DNA from 3 places in the Kitasatospora sp. NPDC085879 genome. Region 1 is predicted to be linked to each of the others. Evidence: predicted binding sites of a transcription regulator. Region 1 holds the regulator's gene; each other region holds the start of a gene.
What was found. The regulator HrcA, encoded in region 1, represses chaperone genes, less so after heat shock. The targets are predictions, from matches to a motif close to TTNGCACTCNGNNNNNCNGAGTGCNAA.
Positions count from the first base shown of each region.

Region 2: the regulator HrcA is predicted to act here: its motif matches at 2,594-2,620, upstream of groES (co-chaperone GroES).
Region 3: the regulator HrcA is predicted to act here: its motif matches at 2,448-2,474, upstream of groL (chaperonin GroEL).

Region 1 is NZ_JBFBJZ010000015.1:55,955-61,184, forward strand. It holds gene AB0P35_RS14285 (PDZ domain-containing protein) at 1-96, opposite strand, end outside; gene AB0P35_RS14290 (16S rRNA (uracil(1498)-N(3))-methyltransferase) at 189-938, opposite strand; gene dnaJ (molecular chaperone DnaJ) at 1,018-2,157, opposite strand; gene hrcA (heat-inducible transcriptional repressor HrcA) at 2,231-3,271, opposite strand; gene htpX (zinc metalloprotease HtpX) at 3,526-4,446, shown strand; gene AB0P35_RS14310 (hypothetical protein) at 4,468-5,052, shown strand; gene AB0P35_RS14315 (DUF3097 domain-containing protein) at 5,146-5,230, shown strand, end outside.
Region 2 is NZ_JBFBJZ010000022.1:78,982-84,211, forward strand. It holds gene AB0P35_RS18625 (LysR family transcriptional regulator) at 1-226, opposite strand, end outside; gene groL (chaperonin GroEL) at 420-2,054, opposite strand; gene groES (co-chaperone GroES) at 2,147-2,452, opposite strand; gene AB0P35_RS18640 (hypothetical protein) at 2,700-3,002, shown strand; gene AB0P35_RS18645 (class I SAM-dependent methyltransferase) at 3,040-4,209, shown strand; gene AB0P35_RS18650 (polysaccharide deacetylase family protein) at 4,191-5,039, opposite strand; gene AB0P35_RS18655 (hypothetical protein) at 5,116-5,230, opposite strand, start outside.
Region 3 is NZ_JBFBJZ010000007.1:73,596-78,825, reverse strand. It holds gene AB0P35_RS07885 (Uma2 family endonuclease) at 1-472, opposite strand, end outside; gene groL (chaperonin GroEL) at 670-2,292, opposite strand; gene AB0P35_RS07875 (cold-shock protein) at 2,612-2,818, opposite strand; gene AB0P35_RS07870 (MoaD/ThiS family protein) at 3,440-3,718, opposite strand; gene thrC (threonine synthase) at 3,751-5,028, opposite strand; SAM riboswitch class I at 5,046-5,177, opposite strand.

The sequences.
Region 1 (5,230 bases):
CCAGACGTCGTCCTCGGCAACGAAGGCGACGAGGTCGCCGTGCAGGTGGGGGTGGCGCAGGTAGGCGCCGTGTGAGGTGCTCTGCGGTTCGGTCACACCAGCACCCTAGGCACCGGCCGCCCGCACCGCAGGGGGTTTCTTCTTGAGCGTACGAACCGGGCGCGAACCACCCGGCACGGGTGGCCCGTTCAGGACCAGCGGCCGGTCCGGCCGAGCAGCAGGGCACCCGCCGCCACCCCGGCCGTGGAGGTGCGCAGCACCGACGGGCCGAGCCGGTACGGGGCCGCGCCGGCCTCGGCGAACGCGGCCAGCTCCTCCGGCGAGACGCCGCCCTCGGGGCCGACCACCAGCACGATGTCGCCGGTCTCCGGCAGCGGGGCGGCGGCGAGCGGCACGGCACCGTCCTCGTGCAGCACGGCGGCGAGGGACGCGGCGGCGAGCACCGGCGCGAGCTGACGGGTGGTCACGAGCTCCCGCACCTCGGGGAAGCGGAGCCGGCGCGACTGCTTGCCCGCCTCCCGGGCGGTGGCCCGCCACTTGGCGAGCGCCTTGGCCCCGCGGTCGCCCTTCCACTGCGTGATGCAGCGGGAGGCCGCCCACGGGATCACCACGTCGACGCCGACCTCGGTCATGGTCTCCACCGCGAGTTCGCCGCGGTCGCCCTTCGGCAGCGCCTGGACGACGACGATCCGCGGGCCCGGCTCCGGTTCCTCGCGGACGGTGTCCACGGTGACGTCCAGCGCGTCCTTGCCGTGCACGGCGGCGACCGTGCCGTCGACCCCCAGGCCGAGCCCGTCGGCCAGCGTGACCGCCTCGCCGACCTCCAGCCGCTTCACCGCGACGGCGTGCCGCCCCTCCGGCCCGTCCAGCCGCACCACCGCACCCGGCACGACCCCGGCCAGCACCGCACTCTCGACGACGAACACCGGCGCAGTCATGAAGGGCTTTCCTTACAGGTAGGTGAACGACCAGGGGCGCGTGGGGGCACCCCACGCGCCTGATGGTCCGCGACTGGCCTCAGCGCCCGTTGAAGGCGTCCTTGAGGCGGGAGAAGAGGCCCTGCTGGCCCGGTGCGAACTGGCCGGACGGACGCTCCTCGCCGCGCAGCACGGCGAGCCGCCGCAGCAGGTCCTCCTGCTCGGGGTCGAGCTTGACCGGCGTCTGCACCTCGACATGCACTATCAGGTCGCCCCGGCCGCCGCCCCGCAGGTGCGTGATGCCGCGGCCATGCAGCGGGATGGACTGTCCGGACTGGGTGCCGGGCCGGATGTCGACCTCCTCCAGCCCGTCCAGGGTCTGCAGCGGCACCTGGGTGCCGAGTGCGGCGGCGGTCATCGGGATGGTGACCGTGCAGTGCAGGTCGTCGCCGCGGCGCTGGAAGACCGCGTGGCTGGTCTCGGCGATCTCGACGTACAGGTCGCCGGCCGGGCCGCCGCCGGGGCCGACCTCGCCCTCGCCGGCCAGCTGGATGCGGGTGCCGTTGTCGACACCGGCGGGGATCTTGACGGTGAGGTTGCGGCGGGCGCGGACGCGGCCGTCGCCGGCGCACTCCGGGCAGGGGGTGGGCACGACGGTGCCGAAGCCCTGGCACTGCGGGCAGGGGCGGGAGGTCATGACCTGGCCCAGGAAGGACCGGGTGACCTGGGAGACCTCGCCCTTGCCGCGGCACATGTCACAGGTCTGCGCGGAGGTGCCGGGTGCGGCGCCCTCGCCGGAGCAGGTGGTGCAGGTGACGGCGGTGTCGACCTGGAGTTCCTTGGTGGTGCCGAAGGCGGCCTCCTCCAGGGTGATCTCCAGGCGGATCATGGCGTCCTGGCCGCGGCGGGTCCGCGAGCGCGGGCCGCGCTGGCCGCCGGCGGCGCCGAAGAAGGCGTCCATGATGTCGGAGAAGCCGAAGCCCGCGGCGCCGAAGCCGCCCGCACCCGCGCCGCCGCCGTTCGGCGAGAGCGGGTCGCCGCCGAGGTCGTAGACCTGCCGCTTGGCGGGGTCGGAGAGCACCTCGTAGGCGGCGTTGATCTCCTTGAACCGCTCCTGGGTCTTCGGGTCCGGGTTGACGTCCGGGTGCAGTTCGCGCGCGAGGCGCCGGAACGCCTTCTTGATCTCGTCCTGCCCCGCATCCCGTCGGACGCCGAGTACCGCGTAGTAGTCCGTGGCCACCAAATGCTCCGCTTGTTCCGCTTCTGGAAGTGTGCTTGCGTCCGACCGGCTGCGCTGCTGGCGCAGCGCGCTGTTACGACTCGGCCAGGATCTGACCCACGTACCGTGCCACCGCTCGCACCGCCCCCATTGTGCCCGGGTAATCCATCCGGGTCGGACCGATCACACCCAGCTTTGCCACGCTCTGGTCGCCCGAACCGTAACCGACGGAGACGACGGACGTGGAATTGAGGCCCTCGTAGTCGTTTTCGCGCCCGATCCGGACCGTCATCCCGGACTCCGCGGTCTCACCCAGCAGGCGCAGCAGCACGACCTGTTCCTCCAGTGCCTCCAGCACCGGCTGGATGGTCAGCGGGAAGTCGTGGCCGAAGCGGGTCAGGTTGGCCGTACCGGCCAGCATGATGCGCTCCTCGTTCTGCTCGGCGAGGGTCTCGAAGAGGGTGGCGAGCACGGTGGAGACGGTGGGCCGGTCGCCCTGCTCGAAGGCGCTCGGCAGGTCCTCCAGCACCACGGGGACGTCGGGCAGCCGGCGGCCGGCGGCCATGCTGTTGAGCTTGGCGCGCAGGTCGGCCAGGACGGTCTCGCCGACCGTGCCGGGGCAGTCGACGATGCGCTGCTCCACCCGTCCGGTGTTGGTGATCAGGACGAGCATCACCTTCGTGGGTGCCAGCGCGACGAGTTCGACGTGCCGCACGGTGGAGCGGGTCAGCGAGGGGTACTGCACCACGGCGACCTGCCGGGTGAGCTGGGCGAGCAGCCGGACGGTGCGGGCCACGACGTCGTCGAGGTCGACGGCGCCCTCCAGGAAGTGCCGGATCGCACGGCGCTCGGGGGCGGTCATCGGCTTGACCTCGGCGAGCCGGTCGACGAACAGCCGGTAGCCCTTGTCGGTGGGGATCCGGCCGGCGCTGGTGTGCGGCTGGTGGATGAAGCCGTCCTCCTCCAGCGCGGCCATGTCGTTGCGGACCGTCGCCGGGGAGACGCCGAGGTTGTGCCGCTCGACGAGGGCCTTGGAGCCGACCGGCTCCTCGGTGCCCACGTAGTCCTGGACGATCGCGCGCAGCACGGCGAGCCGGCGCTCGTCGAGCGGGCGGACGCCGGCACGCGTGTCGATGAGACGCTCGTCCCTGCGCTCGTTGACCACGGGGCACGCACCTCCGTCTTCGCCCGTTGGACCTGGTGACCGATTCGTTCCTTGGCACTCTGGAAGGCAGAGTGCCAGAACCGTACCTGCCAGTGTAAGGCCCACCCCCGACGGCAGGAACGGGCCTCCCACGTGATCCTCGACCGATCTCCGGGCCGCGGGCGGTGCCCCGTGCGTCGGCGAGTGGCAGCATCGAAAGCGAGCGAGCTACCGAAGGAGCAGCGATGTCGTCGACACGGCAGCACTCCCGCTTCGCACCGGACCGCGGCCTGACCGGCCGGATGGTCACGACGATGTTCCTGATCGGCCTGGTCTACGTGGGGTTCACCGGGCTGCTGATCGTCCTGCTGCGCGGCGCCTGGCCGCTGATCCTGCTGGTGTCGGGCGGGCTGTTCGTCGCGCAGTTCTGGTTCAGTGACAAGATCACCGAGAAGGCGATGGGCGCCCGTCCGGCATCGCCGGAGGAGTACCCGCAGCTGCACGGCACGATCGACCGGCTGTGCGCGCTGGCCGACATGCCGAAGCCACGGGTGGCGGTGGCGCGGAACGACATGCCGAACGCCTTCGCCACCGGCCGCAAGCCGGAGAAGGCCGTGGTGTGCGTGACCACCGGACTGCTGCGCCGGCTGGAGCCGGAGGAGCTGGAGGGCGTCCTGGCGCACGAGCTGTCGCACGTCGCGCACCGGGACGTGGCGGTCATGACGGTGGCTGGCTTCCTCGGCGTGCTGGCCGGCGTGATGACCCGGATCGCCCTGTACGGCGGGTTCCTGGGCAACAACCGCAACAGCAGCGACCCGAACACGGCGATCGCACTGGTGATCGTGCCGCTGGTCAGCATGGTGGTGTACGCGCTGAGCTTCCTGCTCACCCGGATGCTGTCGCGCTACCGGGAGCTGGCGGCGGACCGCTCGGCGGCCCAGCTGACCGGCCGGCCGAGCGCGCTGGCCTCGGCGCTGACCAAGGTGACGGGGCAGATCTCCGCCATCCCGACCGAGGACCTGCGCAAGGCGCAGCCGTACAACGCCTTCTACTTCGCGCCGGCGCTGAACGCGCGGGAGGCCGCGAGCCAGCTCCTCTCCACCCACCCCTCGCTGGAGAAGCGGCTGGAGCAGCTGGCGCGGATCTCCGCCGAGCTCGGCCGCTGACCGGCCGGGAGAGGACCGCACATGGGATTCCTGGACGCGCTGCTGGGCCGGAGCAAGCCGGTGAAGCCGGATCTGGACCAGCTGTTCGGCATTCCGTCGGCCGCGCTGACGCTTCAGGCGGCGGCCGGGTTCTTGCCGACGGGGCTGGGCTCGGTCTGCTTCGCCGCGGTCGAGGGCGGGGCCTTCGAGGAGGTCAAGCAGCAGGTCCGGGCGCTGCTGGACGCGGACACCGACCGCGGCGGCGTCCCAGTGGAGGCGTCCCGGGACGACTACGGCTACTCCTGGCTGCTCGCCCGGCACACCCCCGAGGAGCTGCCGGACCTGGTGAACGACCTGCACGCGGTCAACAGCGAGCTGGAGGCGAACGGCTTCGGCCCGCAGCTGCTCTGCTCGCTGGTCGGCTTCAAGGACACCGAGGGGCGCTCGCTGGCGCTGGTCTACCTCTACAAGCGGGGCACCTTCTATCCGTTCGCGCCGATGCCGGGCGGCGGCGAGAAGCGGAACAGCCCGCTGGAGCTCCAGGTGAAGGCGATGCTCGGGGACGACCTGCGGCTGGAGTCGGACCTGTCGCGGTGGTTCCCGGTCTGGGGTGCGCCCGGGCTGTAGGGCGTGCGGGCTGCGCGGGGGCGCGGGCGGGGGTTCGGCACGCCGTACGCCGGACGGGCGATGACCGGGTGTCGGGCTCGTAGACTCCCGTCCATGCGCAGCAGGCAGTACGGCCCCGATCTGACCCCGCCGTGGAAGCGGCAGCAGCCGGCCCCCGAGGTGCCGGCCGAGCGGGACC
Region 2 (5,230 bases), on a different contig from region 1:
GGCCGGCCAGGATGCCTGAGGCGTGCTTCAGCAGCACCTCACCGGCCTCGCTGAGCTGCATGCCCTTCCCGGAGCGGACCACCAGCGGGGTGGCCACCGACTTCTCCAGGGCCTTCATCTGCTGGCTCACCGCGGGCTGGGTGCAGCCCAGCTCGCGCGCGGCGGCGGAGAAGGAGCCGGTGCGGGCGACGGCGCGGAGCACTCGGAGATGGCGGGCCTCGATCATGGCTCAGTTATAAGCCACCCTTTGACCCCGGCGGAACCGACGGAACCGACGAGGCGGGGGCAGGGGACCTGGGCCTGGGGCCGAGGAGGGCATCCCGCGCCCCGTGCCCCCGGGGCTCAGCCTCATGCCGGAGGCCCGGCCTCCCCGCCGTGGTGGGCGGGAGGGCCGGGCCTCCGGACGGGCTGACCCGGGGTCAGTGGGAGTGGCCGTGGCCGCCGTGCGAGTGGCCGTGACCGTTGTCGGCCTCCTCCTCCTTCTTCTCCACCACGAGGGTCTCGGTGGTGAGCAGCAGGGAGGCGATGGAGGCGGCGTTCTCCAGGGCGGAGCGGGTGACCTTGACCGGGTCGATGACGCCGGCCTTCAGCAGGTCGCCGTACTCGCCGGTGGCCGCGTTGTAGCCGAAGCCCGCGTCCAGCTCGGCGACCTTGTGGGTGATGACGTAGCCCTCGAGGCCGGCGTTCTGGGCGATCCAGCGCAGCGGCTCGGCGAGCGCCTTGCGGACGACCGCGACACCGGTGGCCTCGTCGCCGGACAGGCCGAGGCCGCCGTCGAGGACCTTGGCGGCGTGGACGAGCGAGGCGCCACCGCCGGCGACGATGCCCTCCTCGACCGCGGCGCGGGTCGCCGAGATGGCGTCCTCCAGGCGGTGCTTGCGCTCCTTGAGCTCCACCTCGGTGGCGGCGCCGACCTTGATGACGCAGACGCCGCCGGCCAGCTTGGCCAGGCGCTCCTGCAGCTTCTCGCGGTCCCAGTCGGAGTCGGTGGTGGCGATCTCGGCCTTGATCTGACCGACGCGGCCGGTCACGGCCTCCGAGTCGCCGGCACCGTCGACGAGGATGGTCTCGTCCTTGGTGACGGTGATGCGGCGGGCGCTGCCGAGCACGTCCAGGCCGGCCTGGTCGAGCTTGAGGCCGACCTCCTCGGAGATGACGGTCGCGCCGGTGAGGACCGCGATGTCACCGAGGATCGCCTTGCGGCGGTCGCCGAAGCCGGGGGCCTTGACGGCAACCGCGTTGAAGGTGCCGCGGATCTTGTTCACCACGAGGGTGGACAGCGCCTCGCCGTCGACGTCCTCGGCGATGATCAGCAGCGGGCGCGAGGCGCCGCCCTGCAGGATCTTCTCCAGCAGCGGGAGGAGCTCCTGGATGGAGGAGATCTTGCCCTGGTTGATCAGGATGTACGGGTCCTCGAGGACCGCCTCCTGACGCTCGGCGTCGGTCACGAAGTACGGCGACAGGTAGCCCTTGTCGAACTGCATGCCCTCGGTGAACTCGAGCTCCACGCCGAAGGTGTTGGACTCCTCGACGGTGATGACACCGTCCTTGCCGACCTTGTCGATCGCCTCGGCGATGAGCTCGCCGACCTGGGTGTCCTGCGCGGAGAGGGACGCGACGGCGGCGACGTCGTCCTTGCCCTCGATCTCGCGGGCCACCGAGAGCAGGTGCTCGGAGACGGCGGCGACGGCCTTGTCGATGCCCTTCTTCAGGGCGGCCGGGCCGGCGCCGGCGGCGACGTTGCGCAGGCCCTCGTTGACCAGGGCCTGGGCGAGCACGGTCGCGGTGGTGGTGCCGTCACCCGCGACGTCGTTGGTCTTGGTGGCCACCTCCTTGACGAGCTGCGCGCCGAGGTTCTCGTACGGGTCGTCGAGCTCGACCTCGCGGGCGATCGTCACACCGTCGTTGGTGATGGTGGGGGCGCCGAACTTCTTGTCGATGACGACGTTGCGGCCCTTGGGACCGATGGTCACCTTGACGGTGTCGGCCAGCTTGTTGACACCGCGCTCCAGCGAGCGGCGGGCGTCCTCGTCGAACTGCAGGATCTTCGCCATGTTCCCGTTTCCTCAGGGGTTGTGCGGATGGACCAACAGGCACGCCCCGGCCCGGGTCAGTGCTGACGCGGTTCCGGGGCGTGCTGTGAGGCTTACTTCTCGATGATGGCGAGAACGTCGCGAGCCGAGAGGACGAGGTACTCCTCGCCCTGGTACTTGACCTCGGTGCCGCCGTACTTGGAGTACAGGACGATGTCGCCGACGGCGACGTCGAGCGGCAGGCGCTGGCCATCCTCGAAGCGGCCCGGGCCGACGGCCAGGACGACGCCCTCCTGGGGCTTCTCCTTGGCGGTGTCCGGGATAACCAGGCCGGAGGCCGTGGTGGTCTCGGCGTCGAGCGGCTGGACCACGATGCGGTCCTCGAGCGGCTTGATGGCAACCTTGGTGCTGGTGGTCACGTCCGAGCTCCCCTTCGGAGATTACGGGGTTGTCTAACAGGGAAGGGCGATGTCCGCAGGCCTGCCGTCGCGGGGGTCAGGCGCGCTCCGTCGCGTTGGCACTCCCCTGGGGGGAGTGCCAGGAACGACCATAGGCCGCCGTTAGCACTCAGTCAACCAGAGTGCCAACGGAGTCGTCCGGTGTCCCCGGGTGCGGGTGAGTAGCCGTACTCATGTGCGACCGCGGCGGCGCCGGGACGATGGCGGCATGGCAGCGATCCGACCCTCCGTCACCCGTGACCTCCTGCACACCGCCTGGCTGCTCGCCGTCGAGACGGCGCTCGGCACCGCCGCGGTGTACGCCCTGATCGTCCTGCTGTTCGCGCTCGCCACGCCGGGCAGCGGCGCCGGGGTGGTGGCACTGTGCGCGGCGCTGCTCGTGGCCGCGGTCGCGATGCCGCTCGCGGCGGTCGCGGTCACCGTGCGCCGCGGGTACCGGATCGCGCCGGTCGCGCTGGTGGGCGTCGGACCGGTGCTGGTGGCGGGTGCGCTCACCGCTCTCGGCCACTGAGCGGCGGCCGCGCCGCGGGGCCGGGGAGAATGGCCGGGTGGAGATCGAATCGTTCCGGGCGCTGCTGACCGACCAGGGGCGGGCACTGCTCGCCGAGCTGCGGGAGTTCACCCCGGACCAGGAGCTGGCCCTGGCCACCCGGCTGCGCCGCGACCACCCGGTGGAGCTGGTGCGCGCGGCCTTCGAGCAGGCGCGGCTGCGGCAGCGGGCGCGGGCCAAGTTCGGCGCGGACGCCGACGTCATGTACTTCACGCCGGACGGCGTCGAGCAGGCGACCCGGCGCAGTGTCGCCGAGTGGCGGGCGGCCCGGTTCTCGGGGCTGGGGGTGCGGCGGCTGGCGGACCTGTGCTGCGGCATCGGCGGGGACGCGATCGCGCTGGCCCGGGCCGGGGTGTCGGTGCTGGCGGTGGACCGGTCCCCGCTGACCTGCGCGGTGGCGGAGGCCAACGCGGCGGCACTGGGCCTCGCCGACCGGGTGGAGGTGCGCTGCGCGGACGTCATGGAGGTGGACACCGCCGGGTTCGACGCGGTGTTCACCGATCCTGCGCGGCGCACCGCCCGCGGGCGGGTCTTCGACCCGGAGGCGTACTCGCCGCCGCTGTCCTGGGCGCTGGAGGCGGCGCGGAGCACCCCGTTCGGGGCGCTGAAGGTCGCCCCGGGGATTCCGCACGAGCTGGTGCCGGAGGACGCGGAGGCGGAGTGGGTCTCCGACCACGGCGAGGTGAAGGAGGCGGTGATCTGGTTCGGCACCGGGGCCGAGGCGCCGTACCGGGCGACCGTGCTGCCGGGCGGCGGCAGCCTGGCGGGCACCGGCGACCGGGCCGAGGCCGGCCCGGTGGGGCGCTACCTGTACGAGCCGGACGGCGCGGTGATCCGGGCCGGGCTGGTGGCTGACGTGGCGCGCAGCGTGGGCGGCCGGCTGGTCGACCCGCAGATCGCGTACGTCACGGCGGACGAGCTGGTGCCGACCGCCTTCGCCCACGCGTACGAGATCGGCGAGGTGCAGCCGTACAACGTGAAGCGGCTGAAGGCGCTGCTGCGGGAGCGCGGGGCCGGCACCGTGGTGATCAAGAAGCGCGGGATCGCGATCACCCCGGAGGAGCTGCGGCGGCAGTTGAAGCCGAGCGGGCCGCACGAGGTGACGGTGATTCTGAGCCGGACGGACAACGGTCCGCTGATGATGCTGGGTCAGCCGGCCGCGATGTAGTCCTCCAGGCGGCCGACGGCGAAGCCCTGCTCCTGGATGCGGCTGAGGAGTTCGCCGAACATCTTGGTCATCGTCTCGCCCTTGAGGTCCTTGGGGCCGCGGAAGTGGGCGAGGATGATGTCGCCGGGGCGGAGCTTCTTGTCGGCGGCCTGGTACTGCATGTCGTGGATCTGCATGGACTCGCGCCAGAGCACCACCGCGCGGGGGCCGCACTCGCGGACGGCGGTGTTGAGGGCGGGGGTGTGCGCGCCGTCGCCGTACGGCGGGCGGAACAGCAGCGGCGGGGTGCCGTACTGCTGGGTGAGCGCGGACTGGGCGTCGCAGACCTCGGCCTTCTGGCGGTCCGCGGAGAGCTTGCTCATCGCCGGGTGGTCGGTGGAGTGGTTGTGGATGCGGTTGCCGAGGGCCTGCAGTGGCTTGAAGTAGCCGTAGTCGCCGCGGACGATGTCGCGGGTCAGGAACATCGAGAAGGGCACCTTGAGGTCGGTGGCCATCTCGACGAACTTCGGGTCCTTCTCGGCGCCGTCGTCGATGGTGATGAAGACGACCTTGTCGCCGGTCGGCACCTCGCTGAAGACCGGGACGGGGCCGGTGGCCGGCAGTTTGACCGGCTTGTCGGTGGGGGGCGGCGGTGCGGCGGGCAGCTGCTTGAGGCCCCACTTGGCCCAGGCGGCGGTCCGGTCCTGGGCGGCGGGGGCCGCCGCGGCGGTGGTGCCTGGCGCACCGGAGGCGGGCCGGGCGGGCGGGGCCTGGGCGGCGCGCTGCGGGGTGCCCCCGCCGCAGGCGGTGAGTGCCGCCAGCAAAGCCACCGCCCCCGCGGCACAGGACATGGGCCTCTTCGGCAACGTGCGCTCCCCCCACCCGGCCCGGCGGCGCGCCGGGTCAGCGTCTTCTCAGGAAGGCACGCTACTCGACGTGCGCACTGGTGAACGACCAGCGGTGGACGGGTCGCGCGGTCAACCCGTCCGGCGGATCGGGGACGTGCCCGGGCTCGCCCGTCCACCAGGTGATGAGCAGGACG
Region 3 (5,230 bases), on a different contig from region 1:
GCCCCTGATCCGGTTCGGAGAACAGCGTGACCGTCGGCCCTTCCTCGTCGAAGCGGTCGACCAGCAGGAAGATCGGGACGGGCGCGTGGCCGTACGCCCAGAGCTTCTTGGTGCGGTCGAGCCGGGCGGTCCGCTTCGAGGTGATCTCCACCGCCATCAGCAGGCCGGACGCATCGATCGACGCCTCCTGCTCCACCAGGCGCGCATCGTCCACCACCACCAGGTCGGGCACGTACAGCTTCTCCAGCGGGACGATCTCCGTGCCCAGGGTCTGGTAGACGCCCACCTCGGGCGGCAGGCACGCGAGCAGCGCCCGGTGCACCTTTCCGGCAATCACGTTGTGGCCCACGTTGGGCGGCGGCACCAAGCGGATCTCCCCCTCGTCGATCTCCGCGCGCCAGCCCTCGGGGACGTCCAGCTCCAGCCAGGTGTTCAGCAGGTAGTCCCACTGACGCCCCGGCTCGACCGACATCGCAGTCACCGCCGACCTCCTGTCTCCCGTTCGACGCTCGTGGTCGTCACTGTACGGACCGTCCGAGGTGCCCCATTCCGTCATGGGCTCAGCGTCCCACGAACGAGTGAGCGGTGCGGGAATGCCGCGAGGGCGGCCTCCCCGTGTGGGGAGACCGCCCTCGCAGAGCGTTCCTGGTCCGCTGATCCTCGGGAGGATCAGAAGTCCATGTCACCGCCCGGCATGCCGCCGCCGGCGGCCGCGGAGGCCTTCTCCGGCTTGTCGGCGATGACGGCCTCGGTGGTGAGGAAGAGCGCCGCGATGGAGGCGGCGTTCTGCAGCGCGGAGCGGGTGACCTTGGCCGGGTCGATGATGCCCGCGGCGATGAGGTCGACGTACTCGTTGGTCGCGGCGTTCAGGCCGTGGCCGGCGGGGAGGTTGCGCACCTTCTCCACCACGACGCCGCCCTCGAGGCCGGCGTTGGTCGCGATCTGCTTGATCGGGGCCTCGAGCGCCACGCGGACGATGTTGGCACCGGTGGCCTCGTCGCCCTCGAGCTCCAGCTTGTCGAACGCGACACCGGCCTGCAGCAGCGCGACGCCACCACCGGCGACGATGCCCTCCTCGACGGCGGCCTTCGCGTTGCGGACGGCGTCCTCGATGCGGTGCTTGCGCTCCTTGAGCTCGACCTCGGTGGCCGCGCCGGCCTTGATGACGGCCACGCCGCCGGCCAGCTTGGCGAGGCGCTCCTGGAGCTTCTCGCGGTCGTAGTCCGAGTCGCTGTTCTCGATCTCGGCGCGGATCTGGTTCACGCGGCCGGCGACCTGGTCGCTGTCGCCGCCACCGTCGACGATGGTGGTCTCGTCCTTGGTGATGACCACCTTGCGGGCGGTGCCCAGCAGGTCGAGGCCCGCGTTCTCCAGCTTGAGGCCGACCTCCTCGGAGATGACGGTGCCGCCGGTGAGGATGGCGATGTCGCCGAGCATGGCCTTGCGGCGGTCGCCGAAGCCCGGGGCCTTGACGGCGACGGACTTGAAGGTGCCGCGGATCTTGTTCACGACCAGGGTCGACAGGGCCTCGCCCTCGACGTCCTCGGCGATGATGACGAGCGGCTTGCCGCTCTGCATGACCTTCTCCAGCAGCGGGAGGAGGTCCTTGACCGAGGAGATCTTGGAGTTGGCGATGAGGATGTACGGGTCCTCGAAGCTGGTCTCCATGCGCTCCAGGTCGGTGGCGAAGTACGCGGAGATGTAGCCCTTGTCGAAGCGCATGCCCTCGGTGAGCTCGAGCTCCAGACCGAAGGTGTTGCTCTCCTCGACGGTGATGACGCCTTCCTTGCCGACCTTGTCCATGGCCTCGGCGATGAGCTCGCCGATCTGGGTGTCGGCGGCCGAGATGGAGGCGGTGGAGGCGATCTGCTCCTTGGTCTCCACGTCCTTGGCCTGGGCGAGCAGCTGGTCGGAGACGGCCGAGACGGCCTTCTCGATGCCGCGCTTCAGGGCCATCGGGTTGGCGCCGGCGGCGACGTTGCGCAGACCCTCGCGGACGAGCGCCTGGGCGAGCACGGTGGCGGTGGTGGTGCCGTCACCCGCGACGTCGTCGGTCTTCTTGGCGACCTCCTTGACGAGCTCCGCGCCGATCTTCTCGTACGGGTCCTCGAGCTCGATCTCCTTGGCGATGGAGACACCGTCGTTGGTGATCGTGGGGGCGCCCCACTTCTTCTCAAGGACGACGTTGCGGCCCTTGGGGCCGAGCGTGACCTTGACGGCGTCGGCAAGCTGGTTCATGCCGCGCTCAAGGCCGCGGCGAGCTTCCTCATCAAAAGCGATGATCTTGGCCATCTGAAGTGGTCCTCCGGGACACGGTCGACTGCTCGGACCAGAGGTGCCCGCGACGGACGGCCCTGTGAGCGGGGGTCCTTTCCCCTACCGCTCGACGGGGCCTCACCGACCCGGTCCGCTTGTCACTCTCAAGCTGTGAGTGCTAACGCCAATGATTAGCACTCACGGGTGGCGAGTGCAAGCCCGATCGCCGTGTCCCGGCGGAACGGCCGCACCGGTTCCGGACATGACGCAGGCCCGTACGACGTGTCGTACGGGCCTGGCGCGAAGAAAGTCGCCGACCAGCTCGTGACGAGCCGAGGGCTCCGCAGGTCGAAGGTCAGCCCGCAGCGGCGCGAACCATGTCCGCCTGCGGCCCCTTCTGCCCCTGGGAGATCTCGAACTCGACCCGCTGGCCCTCCTCGAGGGTGCGGTAGCCGTCCATCTGGATCGCGCTGTAGTGGACGAACACGTCCGCACCACCGTCGACCGCGATGAAGCCGTAGCCCTTCTCCGCGTTGAACCACTTGACGGTGCCCTGAGCCATTCCGAACTCCCCTTGTGCTGTGCTGGCCATTCACGGGTCCGCAGTCTTTGCGGGCCCAGGTCCGGTGGGCCGGCCCGAGGGAACCCCCCCTGGGCACAGCCGTGCACGCCGCAGACCACCGCCCGGGGCCCCGGTACGGGCCCGACGGACGGGTGAATGCGTCGACCGCGGCTGAATGTATCCGGACAGGTGCCCTGTGCAACAGGGTCAACTTCGGGGAAATCCCGGGCTGCACCAAGGGATATGACGGGATGAAAGTGCCCGATCTCGGCATTTCACGCCGGACATAACGGGCAGAAAACGACATATTGCCGCAGGAATTCTGACACTTGCCTGACAGGTTCGCTCCCGTGCCGTCCGCTTCCCGTCTCAGCGGGCGGACGTGGCCGACGATCGGCGCCAGAGCCTTGCGCACACGATCCAGCCGCCCGGGCCGGGGTGCGCCATTCCTGGTATTACCGCTGATCAGAATGGGCGGCGCGGAGGGGAGCACTGCCACCGCCCCGAACTCTACTCCCCGTCAGGCGGTGCTTTTTCCACCCGACACGGCGAGAGCCGCCGCCGGACCGGAAAATAGGATTCCGGTCCCGGCGGCGGCTCGCCGCGGGCAGGGTGCGGGGCTCAGCAGCCGCCGGCCACCGCGGGGATGATCGACACCGTGGCGCCGTCCTTGATCGCCGTCTCCAGGCCCTCGGCGAAGCGCACGTCGTCGTCGTTCACGTAGACGTTGACGAAGCGGCGGAGCTTGCCGGCGTCGTCCAGGATGCGGGCGGAGATGCCGGTGTGGTTCTGCTCCAGGTCGGCCACGACGGCGGCCAGGGTGTCGCCCTCGGCGGTCACCTCGGCCGCACCGCCGGTGTAGGTGCGCAGGATGGTCGGGATGCGGACGGTGGCGCTCATGGGCGTGCTCCTTGGCGGAAGGGGTTGGCTGCTCAGGCGAGGCCGGCGGCGCGGAAGGACTCCAGCGTCGGGCGGATGGTGGCGGTCAGGCCGGAGTCGGCGACCGCGTCGAGGGTCTTCAGGCCGTCGCCGGTGTTGATGGCCACGGTCTCCTTCGACGGGTCCAGCTGCCCGGTCTCGACCAGCTTCTTCAGGACGCCGACGGTCACGCCGCCGGCGGTCTCGGCGAAGATGCCCTCGGTGCGCGCCAGCAGCTTGATGGCGGCCACCACCTCGGCGTCGGTGACGTCCTCGACCGCACCGCCGGTGCGGCGGGCGATGTCGAGCACGTACGGGCCGTCGGCCGGGTTGCCGATCGCCAGGGACTTGGCGATGGTCTGCGGCTTGACCGGGCGGATCACGTCGTGGCCGGCCTTGAAGGCGGCGGAGATCGGGGAGCAGCCCTCGGCCTGGGCGCCGAAGATCTTGTACGGGCGGTCCTCGACCAGGCCGAGCTTGATCAGTTCCTGCAGGCCCTTGTCGATCTTGGTGAGCTGCGAGCCGGAGGCGATCGGGATCACGATCTGCTCGGGCAGCCGCCAGCCGAGCTGCTCGCAGATCTCGAAGGCCAGCGTCTTGGAACCCTCGCCGTAGTACGGGCGGAGGTTGACGTTGACGAAGCCCCAGCCCTCGCCGGCCGGGTCGCCGATCAGCTCGGAGCAGAAGCGGTTCACGTCGTCGTAGTTGCCGTCGATGCCGATCAGGGCGCCGCCGTACACGCCGGCCATGACGATCTTGCCCTGCTCCAGGTCGTGCGGGATGAACACGCAGGACTTGAAGCCGGCCCGGGCGGCGGCCGCGCCGACCGCGCCGGCCAGGTTGCCGGTGGACGAGCAGGACAGGGTGGTGAAGTCGAAGGCGCGGGCGGCCTCGATGGCGCAGGCGACCACGCGGTCCTTGAAGGAGTGTGTCGGGTTGCCGGAGTCGTCCTTGACGTGCAGCTGGGCGGTGAAGCCGAGCTCACGGCCCAGGTTGTCGGCCTTGACCAGCGGGGTCCAGCCCGGGTTGAGGTTGGGCTTGCCGGCCACGTCGGCGGGCACCGGCAGCAGCGGGGCGTAGCGCCAGATGCTGGCCGGGCCGGCCTCGATGCGCTTGCGGAGTTCGGCGGCGTCGTAGCCGGAGTAGTCGTACGCGATCTCCAGCGGGCCGAAGCACTCGAGGCACGCGAAGCTCGGGCCGAGCGGGAAGCGGGTGCCGCACTCGCGACAGGAAAGGGCTGCGGCCGGACCGAGGTCGACGGTGGCAGCGGGTGCAGGGGTAGCGGTAGCCATGCTGGCGGAGGCCTCTCTCCTCATCTTCCCCGTGGCGCGGTTGCGCCACAGGCCGGAATTGGCACCTGTCCCGCGGGGGCCTGCGACCGCCACGCGAGAAGGTTGCCGGGACGTCGACGGGCCGTTCCCTCAGTCCCTCTGGATGAGCTCTGTGAAGTTGTGTGTTGTGCGCTGCGGCGACCCCGGCGTGCGAAGGCGCGAC